Regions from separate parts of the Thainema salinarum CENA647 genome, predicted to be linked through region 1. Evidence: predicted binding sites of a transcription regulator. Region 1 holds the regulator's gene; each other region holds the start of a gene.
What was found. Region 1 encodes NtcA, which controls nitrogen genes in cyanobacteria. Its sites were predicted from a motif close to TTTGTANNNNNNNNTACAAA; they were not measured.
Positions count from the first base shown of each region.

Region 1 (8,272 bases):
AGAACTCCTCATAAAACTAAAACATGAATTTCTTAAAACGAACCCTCGGAATCCTCTTTGCTGGAATGCTGTTGTTCATCACAACCGCTTGTAGCAATCCCTCAACCTCTGCTAGCACCAAGGCCGTGCCCCAGCGCAGTACATCCAACGTCGAGCGAACGATTACTGACCAAGTTAGTCGCCCTAGTCGACCAGCTGCGGAAGTTAAGAGAGATGCCGAAAGGATAACGAAGCAGGCTAGAGAACAGCAAGCCAAAAGAACGGGTGATGTTAGGGAAAACGCTCAACGCGTTCTGGACAGTACCTCTGAGAATGCAAAGCGAGTTGGTAATCAAATCGAAAACAAAGCCAGTGAAGCCAAAAATCGGTTAGAAGATCAAGCAAATGCATCACTCGATTCGGCTAAAACCAAAGCAGAACGAGCTTTGGATAAAGCAGAAAATACGGTTGATGACTTAAGCTAATTCGGCATGTAGAATTCGGCGAATTTAATCGGGACATGGCATTGCCGTGTCCCGATATTTGTAGCGGTTCGTGAGCTGTCAATTCCTTCCAGCTTGTTGTAGGCAAAAATTAGGCAAAAATGGAGGGGCAGACTTGGTCAAACACCGATGCCCCCGTATTCACCGAGCCAAACACTTCAATGCCTAGACTGAACTAGCCTTGATCCAAGGCAATTATCTCAGCAATTTCGACGCTATACCCCGTCTTGTTAGGCTGCTAAAGTGCATTACCAGAGGACGTTAGCGCGATCGCATATTCTGTTCCCTCTCTGGTTGCCGCATCGCAGCTCTTCATACTCGCTAATGCTTCCGACCGATCCTGCTGTAGCCGTACCTCGAAGAGAATTAGATGACTAACGTAAACCAGTTGGAGGCAGGAACGGGTCGGGTTGTCCGGTTTGGAACAGAATTCGGCCATCTTGTACGGCAGCCAAATCAACTAAAACCGGGCCAGAGGCATAAATGGGCTGAGTTGCGATCGCTTGTAGGCTGACGGGCTGCCCATAGCGCTGCACCTGTTCTAAAAAGCGAAAGATGGTTTCTGGACGCCCCGCCACATCAACGTCGTCCACGACTACGCCAGCCTGTCGAGAACGAAACTGCGAGGTTGCTAAGAGTAAATACAATCGCTCTCGCAGGCCCTGAGTCGTTAAATTCTCGCGCTCAATAGGCGTGGCCGCGACAACATCTCCTGTGTCGAAAATCAAGTCATTGGGAACGGCATCCCAAAATACTTGAATACAGGGATCGTTCTCCTCCAAAACGCAGGGTTCGCCAACTAAGTAGTTTGCCGCTGACAGAATTCGTACTACATAAGCTTGTCCGTCATCAACCTGTTCAACAAGCTGCTGGACTTCCGGGTTCGTAATAAAAATAATTTGCTGCTCTGGATCGTTGAAGTTTGGTAAAACGGCGCGAAGCGCGGTTCGATTGGCCTCCTGAAGAATTTGGCGAATCGCATCCACTGCTGCTTCGGGTTGCTCAACCCGAAATACACCCGAAGCCAAGACCTGATTGCGAGCCAGTGCCACATTGCCTTGACGCAGTCCTTGTGCTTCTTGCTCCAGCCGTCTAACCTCGGTCGATAGATAATCCTGCTGGGCTTCCAGTTCTTCCAGTAAGTTTTTCTGACGTGCGATCGCAGTATCTCGTTGGCCAATTTCGCGATCGCGCTCCTCAATCAGCGCCCGAATTTCCCGTTCCCGCTCAATCAATGCCTGTCGTTCCGTCTGAAGCTGCTGGACTTCCTGCTGTAGCTCCTGCTCCTGCTGAGAGAGCTGACGCAGTTGACGTTGGGCTTGACCATAGCTGCGCTCGCTCTGCTGTAGCTCTGTTTGAGTCTGACTAAGCTGTGCCTGTGTCTGTTGCTGACGCTCTACTGCCGCGTTGAGTGAACTATTAATTTCTTGCAGCCGCTGCTGCGCCTTCTTTTGACGACTCTGGGCTTCTTCTAGTTCATCTTCGATTCGCTCGCGATCGCGCTGCACCTGCTGGAGATCCGTCTGTGCCTCCCGCAGATCCGTCTGCACTTCTTCGAACTCAAAAACGCCTTTGCGAAGCTGGCTGCTGACGGCAAATAAAATTCCCAGAGTAGAGGCCGAAATCAAGCTGCCTGTTATGACGCTAACCAATGTCGCAGTCTGCCGTGGACGCAGATTGAACAGGGTAAGCCGAGCTTTTCCCACCTTCATGCCGATGCGATCGCCCAATGTTGCGATCACACCGCCAAGAATGAGAATAGCCACAATCAGGACGTACCCTATGGTCATGGAAGAGTTTAGTTAACCTACAGCAACAGCCTGTTCAATCGACGCAATGGACGTAGTGTCAGGATCTCGGCTTCAATCTATACGTGAGATATAGCCACGTTCCTCTACCAGCATAGGTTTAAATGCCAAGCTTCGGGGTCAATTGCGAACAAGCTCACTGTAGAACAAAAAGGCAACGACAAATCAGTGTTGCGCTGATCGATAAACAAATGACGCACAGGCTACGTAAACTGCCGACTCAAAATGACAGGATTGTGTACAGTAATCTTTTTCTTGTGAATCGAAATCATCTCATCTTGGCGCAAATCACCTAACAGGCGGGTCACCGTTACGCGAGTTGAACCGATCGCTTCTGCGATCGCTTGATGGGACAGCTTGAGATCGATCGTAATACCGTCTTTGCTGGGTACGCCAAAATCGCGACAGAGAATCAGCAGGAAACTGACTAGCCGTGATCCCATATCCCGATGGGCGAGGGTCTCAATCATCATCTCGGTTTGCAAAATTCGCGAGGATAGACCTTGCAGCATGAGCATGGCTAATTCCGGATGCTCACCCAGGGCCTTGGAAACCTGCTCAATCGGCACCGATAGCAGTTCCACTGGAGTAAAGGCGACAGCATGGTAGAACCGATCCGAACGATTGCCCGTAATCAGTGACAGAACACCAAACACGCTATTTTCTCGCAATAGCGCTACGGTAATTTCTTCTCCCGCTTCATAGACCCGCGAGAGCTTGACTGCGCCTTTTAATAAAAAGTAGACGCGCTCAGCCGGATCGCCTGGGAAAAAAATGGTTTTACCTCGTTCAAATGACTCAACTACCGGTGGAAAAATACCGCCGCTGAGCTGCTTAAATAAATCCGCGAGTGGTCGCTCTTGCGTCACTACCATACCTCTTTGCCCTACCACCTGTTTGTGCTGGTTTTACGTATTTACCCACACGTATGGGACGAAACAGACCGTCTGTATCAACGCCTATATATTAGACCCACTAAAACCTACTCTTGAAACACTTTTTTGTGATAAATGCTACATATTCTTAAGGATAGGGATTGATTTTCTAAGGTTTTCTCGGTTTACGCCAATAATTCACCTCAATCATAAGCGGAGAAACTGGATTATGTGTGGATATTGCCATCCCTTGTCACTCTGAGAGTGCGCAATGAGTTGCAAGTAGTTGGTGCGCATCGCCCGACTACTGAGCCACTCTTCTGACCAAATGATTTGCGATCGCGATCGCTCACGAATTGATGAGCTGGCATGAGAGGATTGGGAACAGACGTTGACTATTGAACTACAGACATAAACGGACGACCATGCTAAATCTCTCAGGGAAAAACGCGTTTGTTACGGGTATTGCCAATAATCGTTCCATTGCTTGGGGCATTGCCCAACAGCTCCATCAAGCCGGGGCCAATTTAGCCATTACCTACTTGCCGGACGAGCGGGGTCGTCATGAAAAGAAAGTGGCTGATCTGGTTGAATCGCTCAATCCTGACCTGTTTCTCCCCTTAAATGTGCAGAACGATGAGCAAGTAACTGCGGCATTTGATGCGGTAAAGGAAAAGTGGGGACGAGTTGATATTTTGGTTCATTGCCTTGCGTTTGCCAATCGGGATGACCTGACGGGCAACTTTGTGGATACCTCTCGCACCGGATTTCAAACCGCGCTAGATATTAGTGCTTATTCTCTGGTGCAGTTGGCTAATGCCGCTAAGCCGTTGATGACCGAGGGCGGCAGTATCGTTACTCTGACCTATCTAGGCGGCGTCAAAGTAGTTCCGAACTACAACGTGATGGGCATCGCTAAAGCTGCACTAGAGATGAATGTCCGCTATCTAGCCGCCGATCTAGGCCCAGCCAATATCCGCGTCAACGGCATTTCGGCTGGCCCGATTCGCACGCTGGCCTCTTCTGCCGTTGGTGGCATTCTGGACATGATTCACCATGTTGAAGCCACAGCGCCCCTGCGCCGCACTGTAACCCAAAAAGAAGTGGGCAATGCAGCCGCTTTTCTCTGCAGCGATTTGGCCAGTGGGATTACCGGACAAATTCTCTACGTGGATTCTGGCTACGAAATTATGGGCATGTAAGATCGTACGTTCACGGTTGCCGCGACTAAGTTGAATTGGCTACAACTGGAACGCATAAATCGTCAGCAGAGAAGGATTTGCGATCGCAGATCCTCCTCTGCTGATCCTCAATTCATCAACATTCATCAACTCATCAACCAACCTGACATGACGGATTTAAAGCGGGCTATTCCTCAAGTTATCGCCTTGGCGGCAGTTGCGATCGCGCCGATCGCTTGTGCCTTCACCAGCCCACCATCGCATCAATCCCTAGCGCAGTCTCCATCAGCGATTGCCCAAGCCAGCGAACAGGTCATTCTGGATGCCTACGCTCAGCATGCGTCCAACGTCATGGTAGAAGCCGCAGGTCAAGTTGATCGGTTGCTATCAGATGATTTAGAGGGTTCCCGTCATCAGCGCTTCATCGTTCGCCTCTCGTCTGGACATACGGTTCTCATCAGCCACAATATTGACCTTGCACCCCGGATTGATGCTCTGCGTCAAGGAGACACAGTGCGATTTCGGGGAGAATACGAGTGGAACAGTCAAGGCGGAGTGGTGCACTGGACACATCATGATCCCAATGGCTCTCATCCCGGAGGCTGGATCGAGCATCAAGGGCAACGCTACGAATAATGCCGACCAATGGTGCTACGGATAATACTCCACCACCGTTACGGATCAGCCCGCACGAATGGTGCAGCTAGCGCGATAGGATAGATCCTGAGAGCTATTTATTTGACCCATGCAGACCCGCGATCGCCAAATTTCCACCGTCAACAATCTAGATACTGCTGCCCGGATTGCCTCGGTCAGCCGTACCACCAAAGAAACCGACATCCACGTTACGGTCAATCTCGACGGTCAGGGAAAATGTATCGCTGAAACCGGAATTCCCTTTCTGGATCACATGCTGGATCAAATTTCATCTCATGGCTTGATTGACTTGGAAGTACGCGCCACGGGTGACTTGGAGATCGATGATCACCACACCAATGAGGATGTGGGCATCACACTTGGCCAAGCCATTCATCAAGCCCTGGGCGATCGCAAAGGTATCCACCGCTTTGGTCATTTTGTTGCGCCGCTGGATGAATCACTCGTTCAGGTCGCCCTTGACTTTTCAGGACGGCCTCACCTGTCCTATGGCTTAGACATTCCCACCCAGCGAGTTGGCACCTACGACACGCAACTGGTACGCGAATTCTTCGTTGCCATTGTCAATCACGCTCAGATGACTCTGCATATTCGGCAACTGGACGGGATCAACTCTCACCACATTATTGAAGCGACATTTAAAGCGTTTGCTCGCGCTATGCGGATGGCGATTGAAGCCGATCCACGCCGCATTAATACCATTCCTAGCTCAAAAGGAGTTTTGTAGTCACCTCGCGACGCACTGCTGATTTCGCTCAGTATTTCTCGCTCAGTATTTTTACTCAGTATTGACTGAGCAGTTGAGCAAGTCTGGGCCAAGAATTCAGTAACCAAATGCAAAGTTACTTGAGAGAATATAAATAAAATGTTAAGACATAAGAAGTCGCGGCGACTCTGTCGTGATGCCGAACGTTCCAGGAGTTAATTCCTCGAATTATGCAGCATCAGCCAGCTCTATCTACGTGCCACACGCTGCCATGTAAGAGGTGCCTGACTGCTTCAATCTACGATGCCTATTGGAGCGATTTACCTATGGCTTCTCAGCTGTCAAAGACTGTTGCTGCACCCTCTACTCATCCTGAAATTACTGATTCAATCTCATCGCGACTACCGTTGGTGCTAGCGGTCGATGATGATGAAGACAGCCTATTACTGCTGTGTAAGGTGCTGGATATGTTTCACATTCCTTACCTCAGTACGACTAATCCACTAAAGGCGCTAACGCTGATTCAAGAGCATTGTCCCTCTCTCATTTTGTTGGATGTGGTGATGCCGGAAGTGAGCGGGCTAGATATTATTTATGCTTTAAAGCGCTCTGCCAAAACCCAGTTGATACCCGTTGTAGCCATCACGGCGCTGGCCAAGATGGAAGATCGTCAGCTTCTGCTGCAATCTGGCTTTGCTGATTACCTCAACAAACCCTACAACATTGACGATCTACAGGCGTTGCTGATCCGGTATTTAACCGCAGCTCACGTTGTAGAGGCTGACTGAAAAACTGCCTGATCTACGGAAATAGCATCTTATTTCCTGTGACGGAACAAATTGCTGCCTATTCCAACTGCTATTGATGAACTGGACTGGGTATCATGAGTTTAGAGGCTTGGATGATTATGACATCGCATCCTCAAACCCAGTCATATTTAATCCTGTAGCCCAACTCAATATCAAGTGAAGACTAAGCAAATTCTTACAACTGCGAGGATGCCACATTGTTTCTAACCTTATTTCTGTAGAGCACTCTGATAGGTGACAACTCATGGCTCATACGGTTCAGTCCTCCTACACTCAAGAGCAAATTGCTACCTGGCTAAGAGGACTGTTGACGATTGCTTGGGCAGACGGACATTTTGATGAGGAGGAAAAAGACCTCATTCACACGATTCTAGATGATGAACTGGCCAAAGACATCAACTTTGAAACGTTTGAACCCGTTACGGCTACCAGCTTAGCGGAGCATATCGGTCAAGATAGCCACATGGCGGAAAATTTTCTCCGCACTGCTGTAATGGTCGCGCTAGCGGATGGCGTATATTCCGCATCGGAAGATGAAAAGCTCCAGAGCTTTTGTGAGGCACTCAGCCAAGAAATTGAAGTACTCAATTCGCTGCGGTCTACACTGTATGACCTCTCTGGTTCCGAGCCGACAGCGGCGGCACCTGCGATCGCACCTGGCAGTCACGATGGCAAAATTGATCCGCTCAAACCCGCCCGCGAGTGGCTAGACCAGCTTGATGTACAAGATCCGCGTTTGGCACGATTTATCTGCAAACTGGTGCCACCCCAGTGTCCCTTTGAGCGGGATGTCAAGCTGTTTGGCAAGAAGATTGTTCACATTCCACCCATGTGTAAGCTCAATCCGCTGTATGAACAGCTTGTCGGTTTACGCTTCCGAGCGCTCTCCTATTTAGCGGATGATTGCAACGAGGATGTAACACCTTACATTTAAGACTCAAGCTGTATCACTCAGGCTTAAACAAGGGAATTGCTGATTTTAAGTATGAATTGTGATGTGGGGGCGATGCCCCCACATCACAATTCATACCCAGATTAAGTAACGCCTTAAACAAGAGGCCGCACAATGTGCGGCCTCTTGTTTAAGCTCTAATTTTAAGATGCGCCAGATTGCGATCGCGACACCTGCCAACTGAGCAGCATAACGGGAATCAAACCAACCAGCACAATTGCTAGCGCCGGAGCCGCAGCCTCGGCTAGACGCTCATCCGACGCGAGGCGATACACCTGCACCGCCAGCGTATCAAAGTTAAACGGGCGCACGATCAGTGTGGCTGGTAGCTCTTTCATTACGTCAACAAACACCAGAATGGCGGCGGTAACTAGCCCCCCTCCCATCAGGGGCGCATGGATTTTGAGCAGCGTCGATATGGAACCGTAACCCAGCGAGTGGGACGCGTCGTCTAAGCTGGGTTTGATGCGGCTGAGGCTGGACTGCACGGTGTTGTAGGAAACCGCTAGAAAGCGGACAAGATAGGCAAAAACGAGGGCGATAATCGTGCCACTGAGTAACAATCCGGTTGAGATGCCCAATAGGCTCTGCATGGAGCGATCCAACCAGTTATCAAATCGGCCCAGCGGCATCAGAATTCCGACCGCGATGACAGCTCCGGGTACCGCATAGCCAATTGAGGCTACGCGTACAGCAACAGCCATACTCGGTTTGGGCCGCAGCCGTAAGCCGTAGGCCATGATCAAAGCCAGGACAACGGCTAGCCCAGCGGTTAGAAAGGCCAGAACTAAGCTATTGCTGG
Region 1 covers NZ_JBYJZJ010000022.1:750,683-758,954, forward strand. Annotated here, with positions in the region: gene AC286M_RS10090 (ATP synthase subunit B family protein) at 24-464, shown strand; gene AC286M_RS10095 (DUF3084 family protein) at 857-2,272, opposite strand; gene ntcA (global nitrogen regulator NtcA) at 2,494-3,165, opposite strand; gene fabI (enoyl-ACP reductase FabI) at 3,591-4,367, shown strand; gene AC286M_RS10110 (DUF3465 domain-containing protein) at 4,515-4,982, shown strand; gene hisB (imidazoleglycerol-phosphate dehydratase HisB) at 5,092-5,730, shown strand; gene AC286M_RS10120 (response regulator) at 6,036-6,497, shown strand; gene AC286M_RS10125 (Mo-dependent nitrogenase C-terminal domain-containing protein) at 6,763-7,452, shown strand; gene AC286M_RS10130 (ABC transporter permease) at 7,614-8,272, opposite strand, start outside.

Region 2 (8,272 bases), 210 kb from region 1:
CGATTCTGCGGTTTATTCTGCTGGCCGAGCATACAGGCTGCACCCAGGACAATAATCCCTTGACCAATACCCGCACAACGCTGACGCTGTGGCCGTTACGGCTGCTGATGTGGAACATGCCCTTTCACGCCGAGCATCATCTCTATGCGTCGATTCCGTTTCACGCATTGCCCCAGGCACATACGAAGCTGGCTGGAAAGCTGACCCATGTGGCACCGGGCTACGTGGCCGTGAATCGTCAGATCGCCAGTCAGTTCGGCAACTCGCTGGGTACGGCGGCATGAGCAGTTCCGCAGGCGTTTGGATCGCGCCAGACTTCCCGCTCCAGTGCGGCGTGACACTGCCGCAGGTGCGCGTGGTGTATCAAACCTACGGCGAATTAAACTGCGATCGCACCAATGTCATCCTCTACCCTACTTCCTACGGGGCACAACACACTGACATTGACTGGCTGATTCAACCGGACGGCATTCTCGACCCAACTCAGTGGTTTATCATCATCCCCAATATGTTCGGCAATGGCCTCTCCAGTTCGCCCAGTAACGGTGATGTGGACGGTGTCGCCGAGCAGGGCATTTACTTTATGCACTGGGATAACGTCACGGCCCAAGAGCGACTGCTGCGGGAGGTGTTTGGCATTGAGCAACTGGCGCTGGTCTACGGCTGGTCAATGGGAGCGCAGCAAGCCTATCACTGGGGCGCGCTCTACCCGGAGCGCGTGCAGCGAATCGCGGCTTTGTGTGGCACGGCGCGAACCACGGATCATAATCGGATTTTCCTCGACAGTTTGCGATCGGCGTTGACTGCTGATCCAGCTTGGAATGGTCAGAGCTTTGACGGTGTACCGGAAAAGGGATTTCGCACCTTTGCCCGCATTTATGCCAGTTGGGCAGCATCACAAGCCTACTACCGGGAGGGCATCTACTACCAACTGGGCTACGAGTCGCTGGACGACTACCTCTGGCAAGCCTGGGAAATGAACTACCGCAAACGCGATCCGCGCAACCTAATCGCCATGCTCGATACCTGGCTGCGCTGCGATGTCGGCAACAATCCGGTTTATCAGGGGGATTATGAACGAGCGATGCAATCCATTCAGGCCAAAACGCTGGTCATGCCCGCCACCACCGATCTGTATTTCACACCGGAAGACTGTGCAGCCGAGGCCAAACTAATTCCCAATGCCACCTATCGACCAATTCCCTCGATCTGGGGACATCGCGCAGGCAACCCCTACCAAAATCCCGAAGATGCCGCTTTTATTCGACAGGCTGTGCAGGAATTACTAAGAGATTAACTACTTCTTTACGCTTCGTGATTTGGTGTGTTGTCTTAACAGCAATATGTCTTACAAGAACCACGATTCAAGTTATAAGTTATTATGTACCACTCAAGTCGAGATGAGCGCGCCAGAATAAATTATGGGAGTTCGATATCACAACATTGTGCTTCAAGGTGTTACCCAGCAGGAACTAGCCGATTATTTAGCTCAATTCTCCTTTGATTGCTACATCTCACCACCATTTAACGGGTATACGGCTTTATATGAGATGGCAATGTATGAGAATTACTCATTTGGCCTTTCCCACATATTTGCTACTTCTCGACAGTTACCAAAGCTGATTAAAAAAGCAGGTCAGCTAGATCGCTTGATACATCAGTATAATGAGCCGCATCTTGCTACATTGGCTTGCTTAACATCTCATCTTTCTGCTCGATTTTCATGCTCTGCACTTGCTGTTCTAGCAGATGGAGATTGGGCATTTTTTTGGTATCACTTGTCCAGAAACGGAATAATGCTAGATGAATATACAACTCGTTCTGGTTCAGATTGGCGACCTGGTCGAGGAATCAAAGATTTTTCAAAGGATCTTTCAGTTGATACACCTAAAGGTGGAGATGCCCACAAGCTATGCAGCGCCTTTGGTCGAGAACATTGTGTGCAAGATGTACATACTATTTTGCAAAAGCCTCCAGATTATGAAAGTTTTTGGCGAGAAGAGGAAAGAGAAGATCGATATTTAGCTTTGTTAAAAATGGATCGCTATGACTGTTCATTACGTCATGAAGCACTTGCGAGAGCGTTAGGAATGCGACCTTGTTGGGTGGTTGGTATGGACTATTTATGTTGTGAAGGTGGCGGTGACTTTTGGGCTGTCTATACAGATGTAGCAGAAGACATCGATCCATCCGAAGAAGATGCACTTGATATGGTTAAGCACTTGCCATAATTTTTAGATAGAAGAGATAGCCTCTACAGCCCTCTATTCTGCCTTCTCGGTGCGTTTTGCTTCATTCAACACACTCTACTGATTGCTAAAATGTTCTTCTACTTCTTGTCTTAAAATATCATCTGTTCGACTTGCAAGATAGTTATAGATATTGGGTTTACCCTGATCAGCAGCCCAAAATAGCGCCGTTTCTCCTTGAGTAGTCTGTGCATTAATATCAGCTCCAGCATCAATAAGAAGCTTAACAATATCAAGTTGATCAGTACAGGCTGCGTACATCAAAGGCGTCCAATCGTCTTCATCTTTTTCATTGACATCTATTCCAGCATTAATCAGTAATTGGACAATCTGGACATCTTCAGTATCGATAGCATCTGCTAAGTATCCACGTCCTAATAGTGCCTCATGAGCATTACCTTTGTGAGATAGATACTCTAGAAGCTCAGCAATTTTTTCTAAATCTCTTGACTCAATTGCATTTTCTATGTCTCTATGAAAAGACATTTTCTTCTCCTTTTATTAAAGAGGTTGATTTTAAGTGCGATCGCAGTTTTGTAGTATACGCTTCTATCAGAAAAACCACCGTTAAATATTCTGATTAATATCACCAGTAAATATTGGGAGCAGACGAATGCAAAATTGATTTCTCGATTCCCTCTATAGCCCTTTACAGCCTTACCTATCCACCCATCCAACCCATCCACTCATCCACCCCAAACCCATGACCCAACCCCTCTCCCACCTCGCCCGCGAAAAAAATATCCGCTACTTCCTGATCTCCTTCACCGATCTGTTTGGTACCCAACGCGCCAAGCTTGTCCCTGCTGCCGCAATTGACGAGATGGCCGCTAGCGGAGCAGGATTTGCCGGATTTGCCACCTGGCTAGACATGACGCCTGCCGATGCCGATATGTTTGCGGTGCCCGACACCACCAGCCTGTTTCAACTGCCCTGGAAACCCGATGTCGCCTGGATGCCAGCGGATTTGTTTACACCGAGGATGGATGCGATCGCACAAACGCCGCGCATGGTGCTTCAGCGAGTCCTCCAGCAGGCGCGAGACATGGGCTACAGCGTCAAAACGGGAGTGGAATGCGAGTATTTTCTGCTGTCACCGGATGGCGAAGCGCTATCTGATCCCCACGATCGTCAAGTGAAACCCTGCTATGACCAGCAGGCGCTGATGCGGCGGTTTGATGTGATTGCGGAAATCTGTGATGCCATGTTGGCGCTGGGTTGGGGAGCCTACCAGAACGATCACGAAGACGCCAACGGTCAGTTTGAGATGAACTGGATGTATGCCGATGCGCTGGTCACGGCGGATCGGCATGCGTTCTTTAAGTACATGGTCAAGTCCATTGCCGAAAAGCATGGTCTGCGAGCCACGTTCATGCCCAAGCCGTTCGCGCACCTGACCGGGAATGGCTGCCACACTCACCTCTCAGTGTGGGACACCAGCGGCACAACGAATCTATTTCACGATCCAGAAGGCGAACTAGGTCTGTCGTCACTGGCCTACAACTTCATTGGCGGCGTACTGCATTCAGCATCAGCGCTTTGCGCCTTTACCAATCCAACCATTAACTCCTACAAGCGGATTAATGCGCCCACCACCCTGTCCGGGGCAACCTGGTCGCCCAATACCGCCAGCTACAGCGGCAACAATCGCACCCATGCGATTCGGATTCCTGATGCGGGACGGTTTGAGCTGCGGCTGGCTGATGGTGCGGCTAATCCCTATTTACTCGCAGCGGCGCTGATTGCGGCAGGACTGGACGGCATCGCCCAGAAGCGCGACCCTGGCCCCCGCTGTGACAACAACAACTACACCGAGCCGCTACCACAAGGTTCAGCTCAACCTCTGCCTGCCAATCTATTAGATGCCTTGCGGCAGTTGGAGCAAAATACCATCTTCCAGGATGCGATGGGAGCAGAGTTTGTACAGTCTTATCTCAAGCTCAAGCATCAGGAATGGAACAGCTACCACGCTCAAATTACGCCTTGGGAACGGGAAACGACGCTGGATTGTTAGAGAGGTTAGGTATAGCTCTACGGGCATGGCTCGCTAAGGCGCTAGGGTAACCCAACAAAACTGTTGCTGGTGTTGGGTTTCACGTTGTTTGACCCAACCTGCCGAGGAACTGAAGATTCAGCGTTTTACGCTGTAATAAAGCAGCAGTACACCGTTGGGATAAATTTTGCTGTCGGTCAGATCTAACGCCGTTTGCGGAATCACGTCAGCGAATAGCGGGATGCCTGCACCCATCAGAAAGGGATTCAGTTTGAGAATGAGCTGATCAATGAGATGGTTAGCAAACAAGGTGCTGGCCAGATTTGCGCCACCGCAGAGCCAAATGTCCTTGCCATCTTCCGCTTTTAGCTGTCGCACCACCTCAATGGCCTGATCTGAAACCAGTTCAACGTTGGCGTCTGGACTTTCCGGCACGCTGCGAGAAAAGAGGTACTGCCGCAGATGCGCATAGGGACTGGTGACGCCTTCCTTGAGACCAACTTCATAGGTTTTGCGCCCCATCAGCACCGTATCAAACCGCTGATTGTCGCCGTCAACGCCCATCACCTCACGCAGATGGGAGGGAACCGTTTCAGGAAAAGTGGCAAATAAATCAGCAAAATAGTCCTGATCCTGCGAAAATCCATCATGGGAGCCATCGGTATGCGCAATGAAGCCATCTACGCTGCAAGCGACGTAATAAATCAGGTTTCGCATTTGGCCCTCCCTCACTACACAAGCTTGAGCAGCCACTTGATATTACTGCTTGTCGTGGTGTTGAATATCAAATCTGTGTATAGGAACCCAATTTATTTTTTGTGAAACGTTTGCGGAGCAAATGTTTCACAAAAAATAAATCATGGGTTTTCAACCCGACTTGGATATAAGCCATGATTTTGGATGGACTACCGACTATTTTTGAACGGCTGTGAAACCACCATCTACGACTAAATTGTGGCCCGTCACGAAGGCTGCGCCATCGGAGCAGAGCCAAACGACGGCCTCGGCGATGTCTTCGGGTGCGCCAATTCGCTGGAGCGGGATGCCAGCAGCCACCTGATCCAGCATTTCAGGCGGTGCGCCTGCCCACAAGTCTGTTTTCACTGCGCCAGGGCTGACCGTGTTAATCCGAATTCGATCAGCCGAGTACTCAGCGGCGGCGGCACGGGAAAGGGCAATCACGCCAGCTTTGGCGGCTCCGTAGGCTCCGTATCCGGCAACTCCCAACAGTGCGCCTTGCGAAGACGTGTTGACGATCGCACCTGCGCCTGACTGCTGCATGACCGGAATCTCGTACTTCATGGACAGCCAAACCGACTTGAGATTCACGTTCATCTCAAAATCCCAGTCGGCTTCCGATAGCTCTGTGATGTTGCCAGAGGTGCCAGAACCCGCATTATTAAAGGCATAGTCCAGCCGACCATAGGCGGCAACGGTCTGCTGAATCATCTTCTCCACATCCGCTGCTTGGGTAACATCGGCTGGCACAAATATGGCATTGCCACCCGCTGCCTGCACCAGTTGAACCGTTTCTTCTCCCTGGTTCACGCGGCGGGCGACGACGACAACGCTTGCGCCTGCTTGGCCAAATGCGATTGCAGTTGCCCGACCAATTCCCGAACTTGCCCCAGTTACAATTGCAACTTTGCCAGCCATTGAAGTCATACTGTTTGTCCTTAACCCACAGATGATTGCAGAGATAATTCGGTAAGAGTATTACTAAAAGCTGAATAGTGATTGTTGTATTTCATACGAAATAAGTATGAATAAAATTAGAGTATGAATAAAATCAAAGCCCAATAAAATTGGGAAGAACTACAATTTTTAGATTTAGTTCATTTGATTAATATTCGTACACCCACCTATAGCAGCATGCGATCGCAGAAAGGACTCTGTCTTATGCAGGTGTAAATACGAAAATATTCTTCATAGCCTTAGTAAAGCATCTATCAATATGAGCGTCGAATTACTAAGGATCAGATATGAATGACATTCACCCAATAAAACTCAAACAAGCTGGGCTTCTAGGTATTATGGGCGGCAGCTTATTAGCTGGATTTTCTGTTTTTGCTCCTCAAGCCTCGGCTCAAATTAACCCCTGTCCGGGCATCTATTACGAAGAGCCTTACAGCTTATATGTAGCTAGCCCAGAAGGATGTCCACCCAATGCGCGGGCCGAAATGCTTCAGGCTCAACCAGGTCAAGGCGGTACCTATCCGTCTCAGGACGATACGATGTTGGGAACCGGCTCTAATCCGATGATTCGCCAGCCCAACATGCAGAACTATCCTTATGAGCAGGACTGGACCACTACTGCATCTCCAATTGCTCGCGTAGAGCCAACGAACGGTACGGTTAATATTCAGTTGATGAATTCAACTAATATTCCCATTTATTACGAGGTGACTGGAGAAACTGGGCGTCGCATCATTGCCGCTCAAGATGAAGTCTATCTGCAAAATATTTCTTTGCCAGCAACTATCACGGCTGTCCGAACTGATGATGGTCTATTACAAGTCATTCCAGAACGGAATGATGAGGGTATCTTAGAGCTTTCACTAGAGGAAGATCCCACGTTTGATGACACCCAAGGCGTGATTCGCATCCAATCGGATGGACAAGTATTTGTGAACTAAGCCGTTTTTTCGTTTGAAGCTTAGGACGATCTGAAGCCTACAGCCATCTTAAATTGATGATGAACAGGCCGCCCCAACGGGGTGGCCTGTTCATCATCAATTTAGTTCATCAGCTATTTAACTTGATATCACCTAGAAGATAGATTTAATTTATATTCTGTCTGACTACAATCCCTTCGGTCATCGCAGTTGAGTTATGACGTGTGATTGTGACTTGAGAATTGCGATCGCATCATGCCATTCGATGTCACTTAATGAGGTGAAATAGGCTTTATGCGGGATATGCCAAGCGATCGAAGCATAGACAGCACGTTAGCATTAGCATCGGAGGGATACTGTTTCATCTCTAATCGCTGCGATCGCTATCAGTCTGAGATTTTTCAAACGCGGCTGCTGTTGCAAAAAGCGATTTGCTTCCGAGGAGAAGAAGCGGCCAAAGTTTTTTACGATACCAGTAAATTTTCACGCCAGAATGCCGCGCCAAAGCGAATTCAGAAAACGCTGCTGGGTAAGGGTGGTGTTCAGGGTTTAGACGGTGAAACCCATCGACAGCGCAAGCAGATCTTCATGTCGCTGATGACGCCGGAGCACATGGCTGAACTGACGGAACTGACGCAGCAACAGTGGCAGGCTGCGGCTCAAGCCTGGGAAACGTGCGATCGCATTGTGCTGTTTTATGAGGCCCATAAAGTTCTCTGCCGTGCGATTTGTGCTTGGTCAGGTGTGCCGCTGCCTGAAGCAGACGTTGAGCAACGATCAGCCGATGTGGCGGCCATGATCGACGGATCGGCTGGTTTTGGGCTGCGCCACTGGCGAGCTAGGCAGGGGCGTGAAAAGTCCGAACAGTGGATTAAAAAGCTGCTGGAGCAGATCCGCGCCCGTGAACTAGACGTGCCGGAAAACAGCGCCGCCTACGCGTTTGCTTGGCATCGTGACACCAACGGCAATTTGCTCGATAAACATGCGGCAGCCGTTGATTTATTAAATGTTTTGCGCCCCGTTGTTGCGATTTCGCGCTACGTTGTCTTCGCGGCTCTGGCACTCCATCAACATCCAGAATGCAACACTAAACTGCAAACTGAGGACGATTACATAGAGCTATTTACGCAAGAAGTTCGCCGCTATTATCCATTTTTTCCATTCGCCAGGGCTTACACTCGCCACGCTTTTGACTGGCATGATTATCATTTCCCCGCAGGAACACAGGTTTTACTGGATTTATACGGCACCAATCATGACCCCACTATATGGGAAGATCCAGAAAAATTTCAGCCAGAACGCTTTCGACACTGGAATGGCAGCGCCTTTAATTTCATCCCGCAAGGTGGTGGTGATCACTACGTCAATCATCGCTGTGCTGGCGAGTGGATCACGATTCAAATTATGAAAATGAC
Region 2 covers NZ_JBYJZJ010000022.1:963,626-971,897, forward strand. Annotated here, with positions in the region: gene AC286M_RS11030 (fatty acid desaturase) at 1-284, shown strand, start outside; gene AC286M_RS11035 (alpha/beta fold hydrolase) at 281-1,297, shown strand; gene AC286M_RS11040 (hypothetical protein) at 1,422-2,231, shown strand; gene AC286M_RS11045 (ankyrin repeat domain-containing protein) at 2,307-2,735, opposite strand; gene glnT (type III glutamate--ammonia ligase) at 2,953-4,263, shown strand; gene AC286M_RS11055 (dihydrofolate reductase family protein) at 4,381-4,959, opposite strand; gene AC286M_RS11060 (glucose 1-dehydrogenase) at 5,155-5,907, opposite strand; gene AC286M_RS11065 (hypothetical protein) at 6,225-6,878, shown strand; gene cypC (CYP152 family fatty-acid peroxygenase CypC) at 7,161-8,272, shown strand, end outside.
Region 2: a site for NtcA is predicted at 2,783-2,802, ahead of glnT (type III glutamate--ammonia ligase). Genes of this name have one in related genera too.

Region 3 (8,272 bases), 4.4 Mb from region 1:
AAGTGCCAGCCTTCGTTGTGGGCGAACGTGGCATCCATAATGCCGGTGAATAGGTGACTAGATAGCTTGACCTCTGTGAAAAAGTCGTGGATATCGGTTGATTGGGGATTTTTGGCCGCATCTCTAACCATGTAGTAGAAGGCATTTAACTGCTCCCACATTTCCGAGGAGATGATTTCCCTGACCGAACGAGCATTTTCACGAGCCCGTTCGAGACAGGAGCAAATGGAATTGGAATAGCTGCCGTCAAAGGTGAGAAATTGAATGACGTTCTCTGCGTTGGCTTCGCCATATCGTTCCTTGAATAATCCGCGATCGCCCGTAGTGATAATGAGAGGTTCCCACTGTTGGGCTACTCCCACAGGCGAATCAAGTAGAAGGTTCAGGTTGACATCGATGAACCGAGCCACGTTTTCGGCCCGCTCAACATAGCGGTTCAGCCAGTAAATTGAATCTGCGACGCGACTAAGCATAGGTGAATTGGAGTTTATTTAGGTCGTGCTGAAAATTGGGTTCGGTGGGCGGTGCCGCTCTCCGGGCGCGGTTTTGGAAGATTAGACGGCGGAATATGGTTTGTAGAGGCAGGCTTTGTTGATCACCCTGGATGAGATGCATACGTTAATTGCTAAACCTGCCCCTATCAAACGGTTGTGGGTGTGATGAAAATTCCTAAATCACCCAGGTATCTTTGCTGCCGCCACCTTGGGATGAATTGACCACTAGAGAACCTTTCTTGAGCGCCACACGGGTTAAACCGCCCGGATTTACGTAGATGTCTTTGCCGTAGAGGATGTAGGGGCGCAAATCCACATGTCGGCCTTCAAACCGATCACCGATCAGCGTCGGTACCCGCGAAATATTGAGCGTCGGCTGGGCGATGTAGTTGCGCGGATTGGCTTTAATTCGTTCCGCAAATTCGGCCCGTTCTTCAGGAGTAGCTTGAGAACCCATCAGCATGCCATAGCCACCGGATTCATTGGCTGCTTTGACGACGAGCGAATCGAGATTCTGCAACACGTGATCTAACTGCTTCGGTTCCCAGCAGAGATAGGTGGGTACGTTGGACAGAATTTGGTCTTCGCCGAGATAGTACTTGATCATTTGTGGTACATAGGCGTAGATAACTTTGTCATCGGCCACGCCTGTACCGGGTGCATTTGCGATCGCAACTCGACCTTCCCGGAGTACATCCATAATTCCCGGTATACCCAGCATCGAGTCGGAACGGAACTCTCTCGGATCAAGAAAATCATCATCAATGCGGCGATAGACGACATCAACCCGCTCTAGTCCTTTGGTCGTGCGCATTTTCAGGAAGCCATCGGAGACGACCAAATCTCGTCCTTCCACCAGTTCTGCTCCCATCTGCTGGGCTAGGAAGGAGTGTTCAAAGTAGGCCGAGTTATACATGCCGGGAGTCAACACAACCACGCGCGGATCGGGCACAGGCGGTGCCAGATTGAGCAGCGTTTCTAGCAACTGGCTGGGATAGTCATCCACAGGCCGAATATTCATCTGCTGAAAAATTTGCGGGAACGTACTCTTCATCACCCGTCGATTTTCCAATACGTAGGAAACGCCGGACGGACAGCGCATATTGTCTTCTAAGACAAACCATTCACCACTGCGATCGCGCACTAAGTCCGTTCCCGTGATGTGACACCAGATGCCCTCAGGTGGTTCTAAACCGATGCAGGGTTTGAGATAGCCAGTGGCCGACTCAATCAGGTCGCGGGGAATGATGTCGTCATTGATGATTTTTTGATCGTGGTAAATATCATGAATGAACAGATTAAGCGCCTGAATTCGCTGTTTTAGCCCTCTTTCTAGCCAATCCCATTCCTTTGATGCCACAATCCGAGGCACGATATCGAACGGAAAAATTCTCTCGGTGCCTTGATTATCGCTATAGACGTTAAATGTTACACCCAGCTTGAACAGTGCATTTTGGGCAGCCTGCTGACGACGCTTAATTTCGTCGATGGATAGAGAACCTAACCGCTCAATCAGCAGTTTTGCCTCTGCGCGGGGAGTGGCATCTTCCAAAAACAGTTCGTCGTAAAAGTCTTCAGGGTCATATTGATTGAATTGCACGGTTCTGTTTGTTTGCGACTGCATCATTGGCGACTGAATCACGTGAGATGTATGCATGATGAAAGGCTCGCAGGACTTCAGACTGTAATTATCAATACGAAATACCGTTATTTTTATAACTCCCCAGGGCTATGATGATGTCTCTGCTTAAGCTTGGTTTTGTGTTTGGGCAGATTAATTCAGGGTTCCTTGACTTAGTTGAGTCGAATATTTGCTGCAAGGTTTGCTAGTTACAACCACTGCAAAGAGACACTTTTTCACATGTCGGTTCACTCACAGAAGTGGTCTGTTTGCTGCACCTTTAGATCGCAGCAGCACAAAGCAATACAGGGTGCCGAGATTCGGCACCCTGTATTGCTTTGTGCTTTAGCCAAACTTTAGGCTAGTAATTCGCCTGTTTCCTGCAACGCATGCAATCGGTGATAAATCCCACCATGTCGCAGCAGTTCCTCATGGTTGCCCACTTCGGCAATGTGGCCCTGATCGAGTACGACTATTTTGTCCGCTTCTCGCACCGTACTCAAGCGGTGGGCAATCACAATTGTCGTGCGCGTACCGAGAATACTCCGCATGGCAAGCTGAATCGAGCGTTCTGATTCATAGTCCAAACTGGAGGTCGCTTCGTCAAACACCAGTACGTCTGGATCAACCAGTAAGGCTCTGGCGATGCCAATTCGCTGGCGTTGACCACCGGATAAGCGCACACCTCGCTCACCCACCATCGTGTAGTAACCGCGCGGCAGCAGGTGCAGAAACTCATCGACTCTGGCAATCCGACAGGCTTCTTCGACTTGCTCAAAGGTGGCCTTGGGATTGCCGTAAGTGAGATTATCCAGCAGCGTGCCGTTAAAGACATCAACTTCCTGATGTACGATCGCCAGTCGCTTCCGGTAGGCCGTGATGTCCAGTCGCCGGATATTCTGCCCATCAATCAGGATTTGACCCTGACTCGGTTCAAAGTAGCGGAACAGCAGTTTGACTAATGTTGATTTTCCCGAACCCGATCGTCCAACCAGCGCCACCGTCTGACAGGGATGAATCAGAAAATTGATATCCTGCAAAACAGGCTTATCCGGGTTATAGCTGAAGGATAAATTCCGCAGTTCCAGCTTGCCCGTAAATTGATAGCTCAGGTCAACCGGAGGACGGGTTTCGTCCAGGACCGTACTGAATTCCGCTGCGTCCTGTCCAGCGGGAAGTTCCATAAAATCATGAAAACGCTGGATTGAGGTATAGCGACGGGAAAAGATCTCGGCCAGGGCACTGATCGGTTCCAACTCGGCATAGGCCATGTTCGAGATAGTCAGCGTCGTGACAAAGTGCCCCAGCGACATCTGCCCTCGCAGCACTGCGAACAGCGTGAGCAGCAAGACGCCAAACACGCACATCTGGATAAACGTGCGCTGCCAGGTAAACAGCATCACGTAGCCTTTGTGAATCCGATAAACGACGACATCATATTCGCGGTTGAGCCGCTGCTGCTGTCGAGCAAATTCGCTGTGTTCGGTGGCAAACGCCTTAACGGTTTTGATGTTCGTGATCAGCTCAGATGTGCGACTTTGGGTATTTTCCATGTAGCGATCGAGCCGATCTTCACGTTGAATTAACCGCTTTAGGTTAGTCAAGGTGAAAGCCAGAATCGCCACAAATGAAATGACAAACAAAACCGCAATCCGCCACTCAATCAGCAAGATGATTACGAAAATGCCCAGCACCCGCATGAGCTTCGGCACGAGCTGTCCCGCAATTTCCGGATACGTCCAGGTATGGTTCTCCAATCCGCGCGTAATCCGTCCGGCAATTCGGCCTGGATTATTCTCGTCATAGAAATCCAGCGGCAGCGTCAGAATTTGCCGCGTTGCCTGTTTGAAATGATCGCGTCGCGCCTTGAGCGACACAATCCAGTGATACCAAACGCCGAGCCACGGCTGAATTGGTGCTCGCACAACTGTCACCAGGAAAATCACGCCCATCAAAACCGCGATCGCAAGTCCTCGTCCCGCTGAAACGCCGGTAATTTGAGACACTCCATTGATGACCTGCTGACTCAGTTCATCTACAGGTTGACCCGACAAAACATTTAACACCTGCCCAATCGCATAGGGCACGGCCAAATCGATAATTTCAAACCCACTACTCGCAGCGATGCTAAAAAACGCGATCGCACGATAGGGTCGATAGTAATTTAAGACGGTTCGAAAATTAGCCACCCGTCACCTCCCCATGCAGCCCTTCTAGATATACTACATATACTACAATCTTTGCCGGCGATTTTCGGATGCCAAGTTAGAAATTGCAGAATGTCATGTGAGACGCCAGCAGCGCCAGCGCCTCACATGATGCTTAGATTTTGATGACGGTATTACGCCTTACGTTGGGCAATCCAGGTTTGATTGGCCACATCAGGTCGCTGCAAAATTGCGATCGCAGCTTTGGCGACATCTTCAGCACTGAGCGCCTTCTGATCAGTTTCTACTACCTGAGACTGAGTGGCTTCTGTCTGGCGATAGAGGGTAATGGGATGGGATGGCGATTCTGCTGCTAGTAATTCATACTGCACCGTAGTACAGCAAAGCTCTTGCCCCATCACTGCCTGAAGCTGTTGCTGAATCTGGGCTGGAATACCAGACTGGGTGGAACTGATAAAAAGAATCTGGGGAAATGCGCTCGCAGTAGCAGAACGATAGGCCGAAATTTCTGCGAGCGCGAGCTGAAACTCACCGGGCGAAAAATGGGGATTGAGTCCACCATCATGCTCAAACTTGCTCAGCATGAACTGAAATGAACAAACCTGAGCCGGATTCAACGGTGGCGCATCATCCACTGTTTTTGCCCGAAAGGTAGGAATAAACTGATTAAACGGAATGTCTACCGTTATCCACCCATTAGCAGCCGTATCAAATGAATAGTAGTAGGCAACAGAATCCCAACCGGAGCTGTTCCGTAAAATAAACTTGTAGCGATTTCCGTCGCCTTTGGCGCGTAACCGGATGCCGTCCCAGCCTCTGAGGTCAAACGGTGGTTCAAAGTTGCGAGTGCGCACCGAGGCAAAACCACCGGAATTTGCGGTTGACACATTCCCCGTAAAAAGCACGACATCATCCGCCTTGCGCATACCGCTCTCGCTGACGCCGCCCATTACCACATCGTCGAGAGCACCCCAAATGGCCTGCACATCCATATCAGAATTGGCAAAATTAAATAATATCTGTGTTTGACCGTGCGAAGGCCCTGCAACAGGTGTTGAGCCAGCAGCGATTTTGCGTAAATGCTGAACCAACCGCTCCGTTATCTGCCGAACCGAATCTGCTGACAGGTTAGACAAATCCGATTGCTCACTCGCGTCAATGATGATGGTATCAACGCTCGCATTGGTCGCAGAAGAGACGGAATTGACGGCTGGAAGATCTGCGATCGCATCTCGTGCCAGTACGTCCTGACCTGTTACCATCGCTACCGATTGGTCAGCTATCCGGAGTTGCTCGCTGATTCGAGTCGAAATTTGACCTTGGCCAATGAGTAGAACGGATTGAGGCGAGTGAGACATGACATCTGTTGGTTGAGGGGATGTGGTGCGGCCCAAAAGCTGCTGTAGCCAGCGAATACTGCCCAAAAACGGTATTTCGCCAAAGTAACTAAGGGTACTGAGAAAACGGCTAGCATTCCATTGAGATGATTGATTGAGTTTGGTCATGAATTTTCCTGGCAAATTCTTGACGACAGCTTTACATTCATCCTACGAAATCTTTAGCTTTAATTCATGAAAGCCTTAATCTCCAACGAGTCCAGTTACATCCGCTTAAGATGAAAACCAGAGCAGAAAAACGACTGTAGTTTAGCTTTGGAGGTTGTCTAATCAGATGCCGTATAAGACTTGGATAAGACCGTTGCTTTGCGTAGTTCTTGCAGGTTCTAAACTTCCCCCCACAAAACAGCTGCAAATTTTTAGGAGAATTTACTGCTGATTGCAAAGCAGACTTCAGCCATCATAAAGATGCTGAACCCGCGACATTCATTTATTATTCACCTAAAAAAATGAGTGCAGATATCGTGCAAGTTCACGTTTGGATTGAAGGTCAGGTTCAGGGGGTCGGCTATCGAGCCTCGACTCGCCAGCAAGCAAATCAGCGGAATCTCAAAGGTTGGGTACGCAATTTGTCTACTGGGGCAGTTGAAGCCGTCTTTGTTGGTAACCAAGCAGCAGTGGATTCCATGCTTCAGTGGTGCCACAGTGGCCCTCCCGCCGCTCAAGTCACTAACGTGCGGGTTCAAACCGAGCCCCCAGAGACGTATCCAGACTTTCGGGTAGCTTTCTAACTCACCACTTTGAGTGAATCACTCTTAGTGAAATCGAGTCGTAAGCTCCAAAATGTCAGGAAATGTAAACAATTAGCTGATCAAAGGTTGATGTAGATAGCAGGATTTTTTCTCATATCGAGGTACGTTCAGCATGTTTGTCCGGTAGTTGAGCAACAGCAATGACAATAGATTCCAAATTTGAGTTCACTCTATTGACGCATGTCACTTGCACTTCCATCTGGCAGTGCCAAAGTGGAAGCGCATCATGAATGAATCATGAACTAACGAATGGTAAACCATGTCATGAACTCAGAAATGATTCTAGCTATCAACTCATTCTATTTTTACAGAGAATATCAGGACTCATCTACTCTAGCCCCCCTAGTTTTTACAAATGCTTCAACAAGTATTAACAATAAGTCAACCAACAGATGCTAAATTCTGCCGAAGTGCAATCGCGGCAACATAGCCAAACGACTCTACCAACCATTTAACGTTTAGTCTTAACCCATGCGTATTCTCATTTATTCTTACAATTATCATCCTGAGCCAATTGGGATTGCACCGTTAATGACAGAGTTGGCAGAGGGGCTTGCCGCACGAGGTCATGATGTTCATGTGCTGACTGGTATGCCGAACTATCCTCAGCGCCGTATTTATGAAGAATATCAAGGTAAGTTTTACGATACCCGAGTCGAAAATGGAGTGACAGTCCACCGCTGTTATGTCTGGATTCGTCCCAAGCCAGGTTTACTGGCCCGTATGCTGCTAGATGCCAGTTTTGCGGCGACTAGCTTCCTACGTGGTTTCGGTCGCTGGCAACCAGATGTCATTTTGCTAACTGTGCCGCCGCTTCCTGTTTCTGTTCCAGCGGCTCTGCTGGGCTGGTTTAATCGCTGTCCGGTGGTCTTGAATTTGCAAGACATCTTGCCTGAAGCAGCGGTGCATGTTGGTCTGATTCGTAATAAGCTGGCAATTCGCGTTTTTGAATGGCTAGAGCAATTTTCCTACCGCACGGCGCATACGATTAGCGTTATCACTGACGGCTTTGTCGAGAATCTGGCTAAGAAGGGTGTATCTCAAGACAAGATGACCATCATTCCAAACTGGGTTGATGTGAACTTTATCCGACCACTGCCCAAGGAAGGGAATGCTTTTCGAGCTGCTCATGGCTTAGAGGATAAGTTCGTAGTCATGTATTCCGGCAATATCGCGTTAACTCAGGGACTGGAAACGGTTATTGATACGGCAGAACGGATTAAGGATATTCCTGATATTCAGTTTGTGATTGTGGGCGAGAAAAAAGCGCTGCATGCGCTGCGCGAGCGCTGTGAGGCCAAAAACCTTAATAATGTACTGCTCCTGCCGTTCCAGCCGCGTCACCAGTTACCCGAGATGTTGGCCGCTGCTGATGTCGGCCTGATTGTGCAAAAGCGCAATGTCGTCTCGTTTAATATGCCGTCCAAAACTCAGGTTCTCTTGGCTAGTGGCCGACCGATTATTGCATCTGTACCGCCACAGGGAACTGCTGCACATGCCGTCGCCCGGAGCCGGGCCGGAGTTGTCGTCAAACCCCAATCTCCCTATCACTTGGCCGAAGCGATTAAAATGCTCTACCGGAGCCCGGAGGAAGCTAAAGCTTTAGGTGAGCAGGGACGGCGTCATGCAGTCGATCAGTATTCTTTTGAGCGAGCTTTAGATCGCTATGAGGCCCTGTTTGATCGGGTAACACGCTCGAAGGAAGAGCCAAATTCAGCTTATGCGAATGCCAACAGTTCTCCGTGGGATACGGCAAAACAGGTGGCGTTCGTCAAGAAAGCACCAGCGGATAATGCGATCGCAGATGTCCAGTAGTTCATCAGCCTGTCCTCAGTGTGCA
Region 3 covers NZ_JBYJZJ010000022.1:5,162,666-5,170,937, forward strand. Annotated here, with positions in the region: gene AC286M_RS29335 (alpha-E domain-containing protein) at 1-473, opposite strand, end outside; gene AC286M_RS29340 (circularly permuted type 2 ATP-grasp protein) at 670-2,151, opposite strand; gene AC286M_RS29345 (ABC transporter ATP-binding protein) at 2,472-4,304, opposite strand; gene AC286M_RS29350 (CIA30 family protein) at 4,457-5,788, opposite strand; gene AC286M_RS29355 (acylphosphatase) at 6,130-6,411, shown strand; gene AC286M_RS29360 (glycosyltransferase family 4 protein) at 6,904-8,247, shown strand.
Region 3: a site for NtcA is predicted at 2,176-2,195, ahead of AC286M_RS29340 (circularly permuted type 2 ATP-grasp protein). Genes of this name have one in related genera too.

Region 4 (8,272 bases), 350 kb from region 1:
TAGCGCTTTCTCTCTACAATCGGATTATCTTGGGCTAACGCTTGATCGTTGAACAACGCTCAGTTGAACAACGCGATTGAGCGGTCAAGCTATTCGTGGCTAATTCATGCCCTTTTTCGCCCGGATTTGCAGCTCGTTGGTCTAAACTCGATTCGTCATTGGTGGCAGCCAAGCCATATTCAGCAGCAACTTCTGCGTAGAAAGCTGAGTTGGTTTTGATTACGGGCGTTATTCACGCTTGATATTTTCTTTCGATACATCTCCGACGCATAACGACACATAACATAAGACCTTATCGGAAATTGTTTTGTAGCGCGGCGGAGCCGCGCTACAAAACAATTTCCGACCCCAAAAACTTTATTTCCAATAAAGTCTATAGAAATGGGCGGAGCGGAATTACCCCGTTGCGCTCTCTTTTTGGGTTGGCTGATTCCCTGCCAGTACGAAACGAGTCTGGTATGCCAGAGTTAAATCCGAATTCGAACCGGATTTTTAGGCTGATCGCCGTAAGGTGATAGAAGCAAAGCCCCCTTGTGATTTACAGTCTTTCATCATGTATGAGTCCCCATTGGACGATAATCAAACTGCAGTTCAAAACACGATTTTGATCATCAATGATCAGCCTGATCAACTCCGAGTTTTAGCAGATATTTTGCAGAGCAAAGGATTCGTGGTGAAGACCGCCATCAATGGTTCGATTGCCTTGGCATCTGCGCGAACTCAACTGCCTGATCTGATCATTATCAGCGTAGAAACGTCAGCGTCTGCCGATCAGGCCTATGACGTTTGCCAACGGTTCAAAGCAAATCCGACTACACAGGCTCTGCCAATTATTTTCATCAGCGTTTTAGATGCGGTGATGGCAAAAGTGCGGGCATTTGGTGCAGGAGCTGTAGATTACATCACTAAACCGTTTCAAGTTGCCGAGGTTGTAGCACGGCTCAATACCCACATCACCCTGCGACGCCTGCAAACCCAGCTCGAAGCTCAAAATCGGCTGTTGCAAGAACAGATTGCAGCCAAAGATCAGGCATTGCGCGATCGCAAACAAGCGGAAGAAAAATATCGCAGCATCTTTGAAAATGCGGTTGAAGGCATGTATCAGGCCAATCTGGATGGGCAGATTACCAGCGCGAATCCAGCCTTGGCGCGAATTTACGGCTACGAATCACCAGAAGCGCTAATTACTGAGCTGCCCGATATGGATGAGCTTTATGTGCGTCCCCGTCGCCGTGATGAAATTTTGACCTACATGCGGCAGTTTGGCGATGTGATGGATTTTGAGTCTCAGGTTTATCGCAAGGACGGTTCGATTATCTGGGTTTCAGAAAATTTACGGGCGGCCCGTGATGAGAAAAACGAGATTCTCTATTACGAAGGCAGCGTACAGGATGTCACGGAGCGGCATCAGGCTGAGGCTGAACTGCGCCATCAGCGAACACGGGCTGAACGCTTATTGCTCAACATTTTGCCGCAGCACACGGCTGAGCGACTGAAGCAAAAGCCAGCCGTTATTGCCGATATGCTGCCGGATGTGACGATTCTGTTTGCCGACATCGTAGACTTCACGCGCCTGGTGGCCGATATGCCCGCTCGTGATTTGGTGCGAATGCTGAATCAAATTTTTTCGGAATTTGACCATCTAGCCGAGCGCTATGAGGTTGAGAAGATTAAAACCATTGGTGATGCCTACATGGTGGCCGGAGGAGTACCGTTGCCTACTCCTGGCCACGCGAGTGCGATCGCAGATATGGCGCTCAGCATGCAGAGCATCATCAGCCAATTTCGCACGGTCGGCGAACATGCTCTCAACCTCCGAATTGGCATCAATACTGGGCAAGTTGTTGCTGGCGTCATTGGTACGCGCAAGTTTACCTACGATTTGTGGGGCAACACAGTCAATATTGCCAGCCGTATGGAATCTCAAGGTATTCCTGGCAAAATTCAGGTAACGGAAACAACCTACCGTCGCCTCAAGACTACATATGACTTTGAGCCACGGGGCAAAATCTTTGTTAAAGGGCAAGGCGAAATGTCAACTTACTGGCTGCTTGGCCGCAAGGGCGGGGCCGTGTCTGAGCCTGGGGAAGAATAGTGCTGCAGGGTTCAAGTAAGCGTCGAGCTTCTGAAAATCATGATTAGTTAGTTAAGAAATAATAAATCCACTCATTTCTGTAGCACTTTATACAGAAAATATTGTTATCCTGAATAGGTATTCAACTTCTCATCTGACCCCAGCGAGGTAACTCCCATGTCTGCATCTGAACAAGCGCGGGCACTCATGCATCGCCATCATCATCAAATCAAAAGCCGTCAGCAAGCCATGCTCAGCCGCTCCGCTACTGAAATTGGGATGCCAGCAGAAGCTGCCGAGCATTGGAGCCATATCCAGGGCAAACCCAGCGCATCCGCAAGCCAAAGCTACGACCGCAGCCGCTCCGCCCTGAGCTAATTAATCCATTTCAATCATTTGTAATTTGAATTTCAGGTAGTCATCAAGAGCTATCAAGAGTAAGGATGTTGTGCTGTGTAGCGTCGTCTACATAACAAGCATCCTTATTTGAATATCACTGCATATCACTACCAATTGCTAAATTAGGTGTTCCGCACAGGCGGATTGAGGCGTTGTCTGCATCTCGACATGAGACGATGAATCAGTCCGCTTTTTCGTTCGCTCCCGTTCGTACACTATGTCACAGGTTTCGCTGCTGTTGTTTATTGCAGGTCAAACGCCAGAGTCCTGGAGTGCGATCGCAGATGTAGTGTATTTGTGTGAATACCGACTGACTCAGCAGTGCCGTTTAACCATTATTGATATTGTTGAGCAGCCAGAGATTGGGGCAAACTATGGGATTCTGGTCACGCCGACTTTGATGCGGATTGATATCTCACCCCGTCGTCAAGTCGTGGGTACGTTTGATGCCACGCCTCAAGTCTTGCAGCGCCTCAAATTAAGTTCAGATCATCGCTAGTGCTGTGTCAACCTCCAAAACCCACCAAACAACGTTGACTAACCGCTAGTTTGAATTTGGGGTTCCACACAGTATGGGAAAGCTTAAATTCATGGAGTAGAGTAAATTAGGGTTATGATGCAGTGTTGGCTGCGATCGCACGATATTGGCATTAACAGGTGGTAGTGACATTCAAGCCGTAATTTGGTTGGCGTAAGCAGAATCGACGCACCCCAGTCACTGCTTTTTGAGAACTACTGAATAAACTAGGTCAGCGAGTTTACTGAACGTTGGAATCAAGGTGAAATGCAATCTGTGCCTACAACAACAGTGCTGGGTATTGGAACAGCTTTAACGACTGAAGCGATCCAAACCCAGATCGCTGAACTGCCATTCACTGTTGTTGTAGAGCTGACGCTAGAGGCAGCACAGCAACGACTTCGCCGCCAGTCTTTCGCCGCCATTTTACTCGGCCTTGATTTGCCTCGTGCATCCCAATTAGAGGCATTAGCGCATCTTTGCCAAATTGGCGTTGACCTGCCGATTATTGTAGTGGGTCAAGCCATTGAGAATGATTGGGCCATTCATCTACTCAACGCAGGGGCCGAAGATGTGTGGGATGCAGCGGTAGACAGGCAAACGGGAGGATATGGCCTGAACCGGCTGGTTCAGCATGCGATCGCACGCTACCAGTCCCGCCGCCACCCTCAACAGTCACCCAATCGTTCACAACCTCAAGCGCCAACTCTAACACCAGCATCCCCCATCAACTATCAACAAACCTCCCCATCCCCCGTCACGCCGACATCACCCCAAACCTCCGCCCCCTCTGAATCTGACCTCCAAACTATCTTGACCGATATCCCCAATGGTGTGCTGTGGCTGGATAAAGACGGTCAAATTCAATGGGTCAACCAAGCTGCCACGGATTTGTTTCAGTGCGATCGCACCAGTCTGGTTGGTCAAACCTTTGGGATGCCGATTCCCGGACAGATTACGGAAGTCTGCTTAGTCGAGCCAACCTCTCATATTCCACTGATGGTGCAGGTGGAAATGCAGTTGGTGCAAATTGAGTGGCACAATCAACCTGTATGTCTGGTGCTGCTGCATGATGTGACAACGCAGCGACAGGCGGAAGCAATCGTGCATCAGCAAGTGGTCTACGATCGCTTGAGCAGCATTTCCCACATTATTCGCCATTCGCTGGATCTGCAGCGCATTTTGGACACCACCAGCCGGGAGCTACTGGATTTTTTACAGGCCGATCGGGTGCTGATTGGCCGCATTCATCTAGCGCCAGATGATCAAGGAGAGGCAGATTGCGATGCGCGGCAAGACGGCAGAATCGAGCGTGCGGCAACGACTGGCAATCCTGATCAGGCCTCAGAGCGTGACGGAGGCAATACCAGCGACGGCAATACCAGCAGTCTGCTCAGCGAGCCGAATCGAGATTTTCCTACAGCGCCATTTCCTCAGCCCCATTTGCAGGTCATTTCAGAAGCCCTTGCATCGAGCTGGTCTTCTCTGCTCCATCAAACTTTACCAGCACTGTACGACGATCTAAAGCGGTATACGATTCACCACCAGCGCCAGATTCAAGTCCTACGCAATCGCCAGTCACCGATGCTGACGAGCGGCGATCAAGAAGCGCTTCAGGCAATGCAAGTTCAGGCTAGTTTGGCAACGCCACTGTTTCAGGATGACCAGATCTGGGCCGTTTTGATTGTGCAGCAGTGCAAAACGCCCCGCTACTGGAAAATTCATGAAATGGATTTTCTCTGTCGCTTGGCCAATCAGCTAGAAAGCTCAGTTTATCAGGCCAGCCTGTACAACCAACTGCAAGAGCTAAACGCGGATTTAGGTCAGCAGGTTGAAACACGCACTGCGGAGCTAGAGCGGGCTTTTCAGTTTGAAGCCACCCTCCAGCGCATTCTTGAAAAAGTGAGGGATAGCCTGGACGAGGAACAGATTCTGCATACAGCAGTGCGGGAACTGGTGCAGGCTGTCGATGCAAAGGGCTGTAATGCTGGGCTGTATGACACCAAAAAACGCCGCTCAACCATTCGTTATGAATATGCTGCGCCGAATGTATCCTATGTTGGACGGGTGCTACAGCTAGATGCATTTCCCGAGATCTATGGCCAGTTGATGAATGGCGATACGTTTCAGTTCTGTTCGCTATTGCCCAATGCCTCACGGGGTCGCACATCGGTATTGACCAGCCCCATTTATGACGATCAGGGCAGTATTGGTGACCTGTGGCTGATCCACGATGCGGAACATGCCTTTGGGGATCAACCGATTCGCTTAGTAAAACAAATTGCCAGCCAATGCGCGATCGCAATTCGCCAAGCCCGCCTCTATCAAGAATCCCAAGCCCAGGTTCGCGAACTTGACAAACTCAATCGCTTAAAAGACGACTTTATCAGCACGGTATCCCACGAGTTGCGTACCCCCATCGCCAGCATCCGGATGGCAGCCCACATGCTGCAAGTTCGCATTCAGGCTGCTGGTGAAGTGGCTCAAGATAAAGCGATTGCTCAATATCTCCAGGTACTACAGGACGAGTGCCAGCGAGAAATCCGCTTAATCAATGATTTACTCGATTTGTCTCGCCTAGAAGCCGGACAGGAAACCCTACAATGCATCCCGGTTGATCTCAAAATCTGGCTCCCCCGCATCACCGAATCATTCAGAGAACAAGCCAAGTCTCGACAGCACGTCTTTAAGATCAACTTACCGTCTTCTTTAGTGACGATTGAAACGGATCCAGCTCAGCTCGAACCCATCTTAATGGAGCTACTGAATAATGCTTATAAATACACGCCGCCCGGTGAGCGAATAGAGATTACAGCCAATGCCACCGCCAGCCAAATGCAAATTCGAGTGATGAATTCAGGCGTTGAAATTCCCAAAGCTGAACAAGCTCAGATTTTTCAAAAGTTTTACCGCATTCCCAACAGCGATCCCTGGAAGCATGGCGGCACTGGGTTAGGATTAGCGCTGGTTAAACAGCGGGTGGAACGACTCGGTGGCCTGATCCAAGTGCAAAGTAGCAACAGCCAAACTGAATTTAAGCTGGCATTTCCTTTACATGCAGCAGCCATGAATTCTATGCCGCTTGATGCTTAGCGGTTCATTACCAGGTTGAGTAGGGCACACGAGCCAAGTTGGAGTTGAAATAGCGTGGATCATGGGATACCTCCTCACCAATCCAGGCAGGCAGATCAATGCTTTGCGCTTCATCTGTCAGTTCAACTTCTGCCAAAATCAGTCCTGCATTTGCTCCGGCAAATTCGTCCACCTCCCAGACCAGTCCATTGATCAAAATTTTGTAGCGCGTCTTTTCAATCAGCGGCGGCTGACACAGCGTTTGCAGCATTTCTTCAGCATCTGCAACTGGAATTTCGTACTCAAACTCAGCCCGAGATATGCCTTTTACGCCGCTCTTAATCGTTAAGTAACCGCGATCGCAGATCACTCGCACCCGAACACTATGCTCGGCATTACTAACGATATAACCCTGTTTATAAACTTCGCCCTGTACTCCTGCCCGCCATTCATCACTGCTGACCAGAAACTTGCGTTCGATTTCTTGAGGCATGGGAAGTAAGGCTGTAAAGGTCTTGAGGCTGTAGAGGTTGTAAAAGCGGTAGCCGCATCAGTTAGGACTTGGGTAACCCCCAAAACGTTCAAACGTTTCGACGTTAGATTTTGCCAGTATTTCAATTCAAATGGCAACGGCTATCAAAGCTATAAAAGTTGTAGAGAGAAATCAGACAGTTGGAATACAGTGGTCAATTTAGCACGATGTCGGGTTAAAGATTAAGCGATTGGAGTGTGAAAAGAAACGGCCCACTCAGCGACGTTGGTGTGACGACCTTCGAATAGGTATTCGCTGTAATCGGCTAAATCATCTAAACCAATTATGCTCAACATGACTTCAGCAGCTAGCCAGACTGTTGTGCGAATGAGCAGAGCTTTCCAGGGGCGTTTCATCATGGGGCAATCCTCAGATTAAGCAATGGGGCGGAGGACGATTGATCAACGGGCTGTCAAGTCGTTACATCAAACGTTACAACCATTGAATCGAATACCCGCTTATTGGTTAATCCAGGGAGACACGGAATCTTTTCTAACTTTTAATGGGGATCACGTAGAAAATGACTCAGAGGGGTTAGTTATACGGAGAAAGGGGTTAAGTTTTGTGAAGGAGGGTGGAGGGATGTAAAGGGATTAGAGGCTATAGCACTCAGCACTGGAAAACTCAGCCCTCACACCTTTGCCAGAGTCTGTGGGAAATGGGTAAGGGCTTCGTTGAGGTGTTTTTGTAAGGTTGCATCTGGTAACGGGCCTTGCAGGTGGCTCCAGGGCAGGACTTGAGCGGTTGACCACTGTTCATGCACATAAAACTCTAGTGGGGGAATGCTGCCGCGTAGCTGTTTGAAGGCGCGTTTGTAGCTGCCGACGGAATCGCCGTAGTGGCGGGCTAGTTCCAGCAGTTTGGACAAGCGACGATCGCCTCGGGAAATCAGGGCTTGGATAATTGACCAGTTGTAGCTTTCGGGGCGAAAGTCGATACCTTGAGATCGCAACTGTTTCTGTAATACTTTCAACCGCTTCTGAGCATCGGGATTGACGCCAAACCACTGGAAAGGAGTGTGAGCTTTGGGCACGAAGGTGCTGCACCCCAGGGTTAAACGTAGACCAGGAGCCGCTTTCTTTAAGGACAGCATTAGGTTAACGGTATCGTTCAGATCGTCAGCTTCTTCACCTGGGATGCCGACTATGCCGTAGAGCTTCATGGCGCTGAGGCCACCCGCTTTGGCATTGATCGCAGCCTGCACGATGTCGTCAGTTGCCAGCTTTTTGTTGACGATTTGGCGCACTCGTTCCGAACCGCTTTCGATGGCAATCGTGATGGACTTGGTGTGGTGATTGACCAACGTCCGGGTCAGCTTCTCGGTGACAGTATTGGTACGAACAGAGGCAATACTCAATCGCACATCGTCGTATTGCGGCTGGTTTAGGTAGTCCAGCAGTGCGTCAAATTCAGGATGCTGGGTAACCGATGCGCCCAGCAGTCCCAACCGATTGGTGACCGCTAATCCGCGTTCAATGGCTGGAATGAGTGACCCTTCAACGCTAGCGGTACGAAACGGCAGGGTTAGGTAACTAGCGAGGCAAAAGCGGCACATTTCGGGACAGCTCCGCACCACTTCTACCATGTAGATATTCTCCCAGGCCGCCTGTTCCGTAACGACAGTAGAGGCGGAGAGAACATTGCCGCGATAGGTTTGCTTTTCAACAATGGCGGGAAT
Region 4 covers NZ_JBYJZJ010000022.1:405,169-413,440, reverse strand. Annotated here, with positions in the region: gene AC286M_RS08675 (adenylate/guanylate cyclase domain-containing protein) at 554-2,095, shown strand; gene gifA (glutamine synthetase inactivation factor IF7A) at 2,252-2,452, shown strand; gene AC286M_RS08665 (circadian clock KaiB family protein) at 2,691-2,972, shown strand; gene AC286M_RS08660 (sensor histidine kinase) at 3,267-6,083, shown strand; gene AC286M_RS08655 (CYTH domain-containing protein) at 6,091-6,555, opposite strand; gene AC286M_RS08650 (hypothetical protein) at 6,777-6,953, opposite strand; gene AC286M_RS08645 (B12-binding domain-containing radical SAM protein) at 7,226-8,272, opposite strand, start outside.
Region 4: a site for NtcA is predicted at 2,172-2,191, ahead of gifA (glutamine synthetase inactivation factor IF7A). Genes of this name have one in related genera too.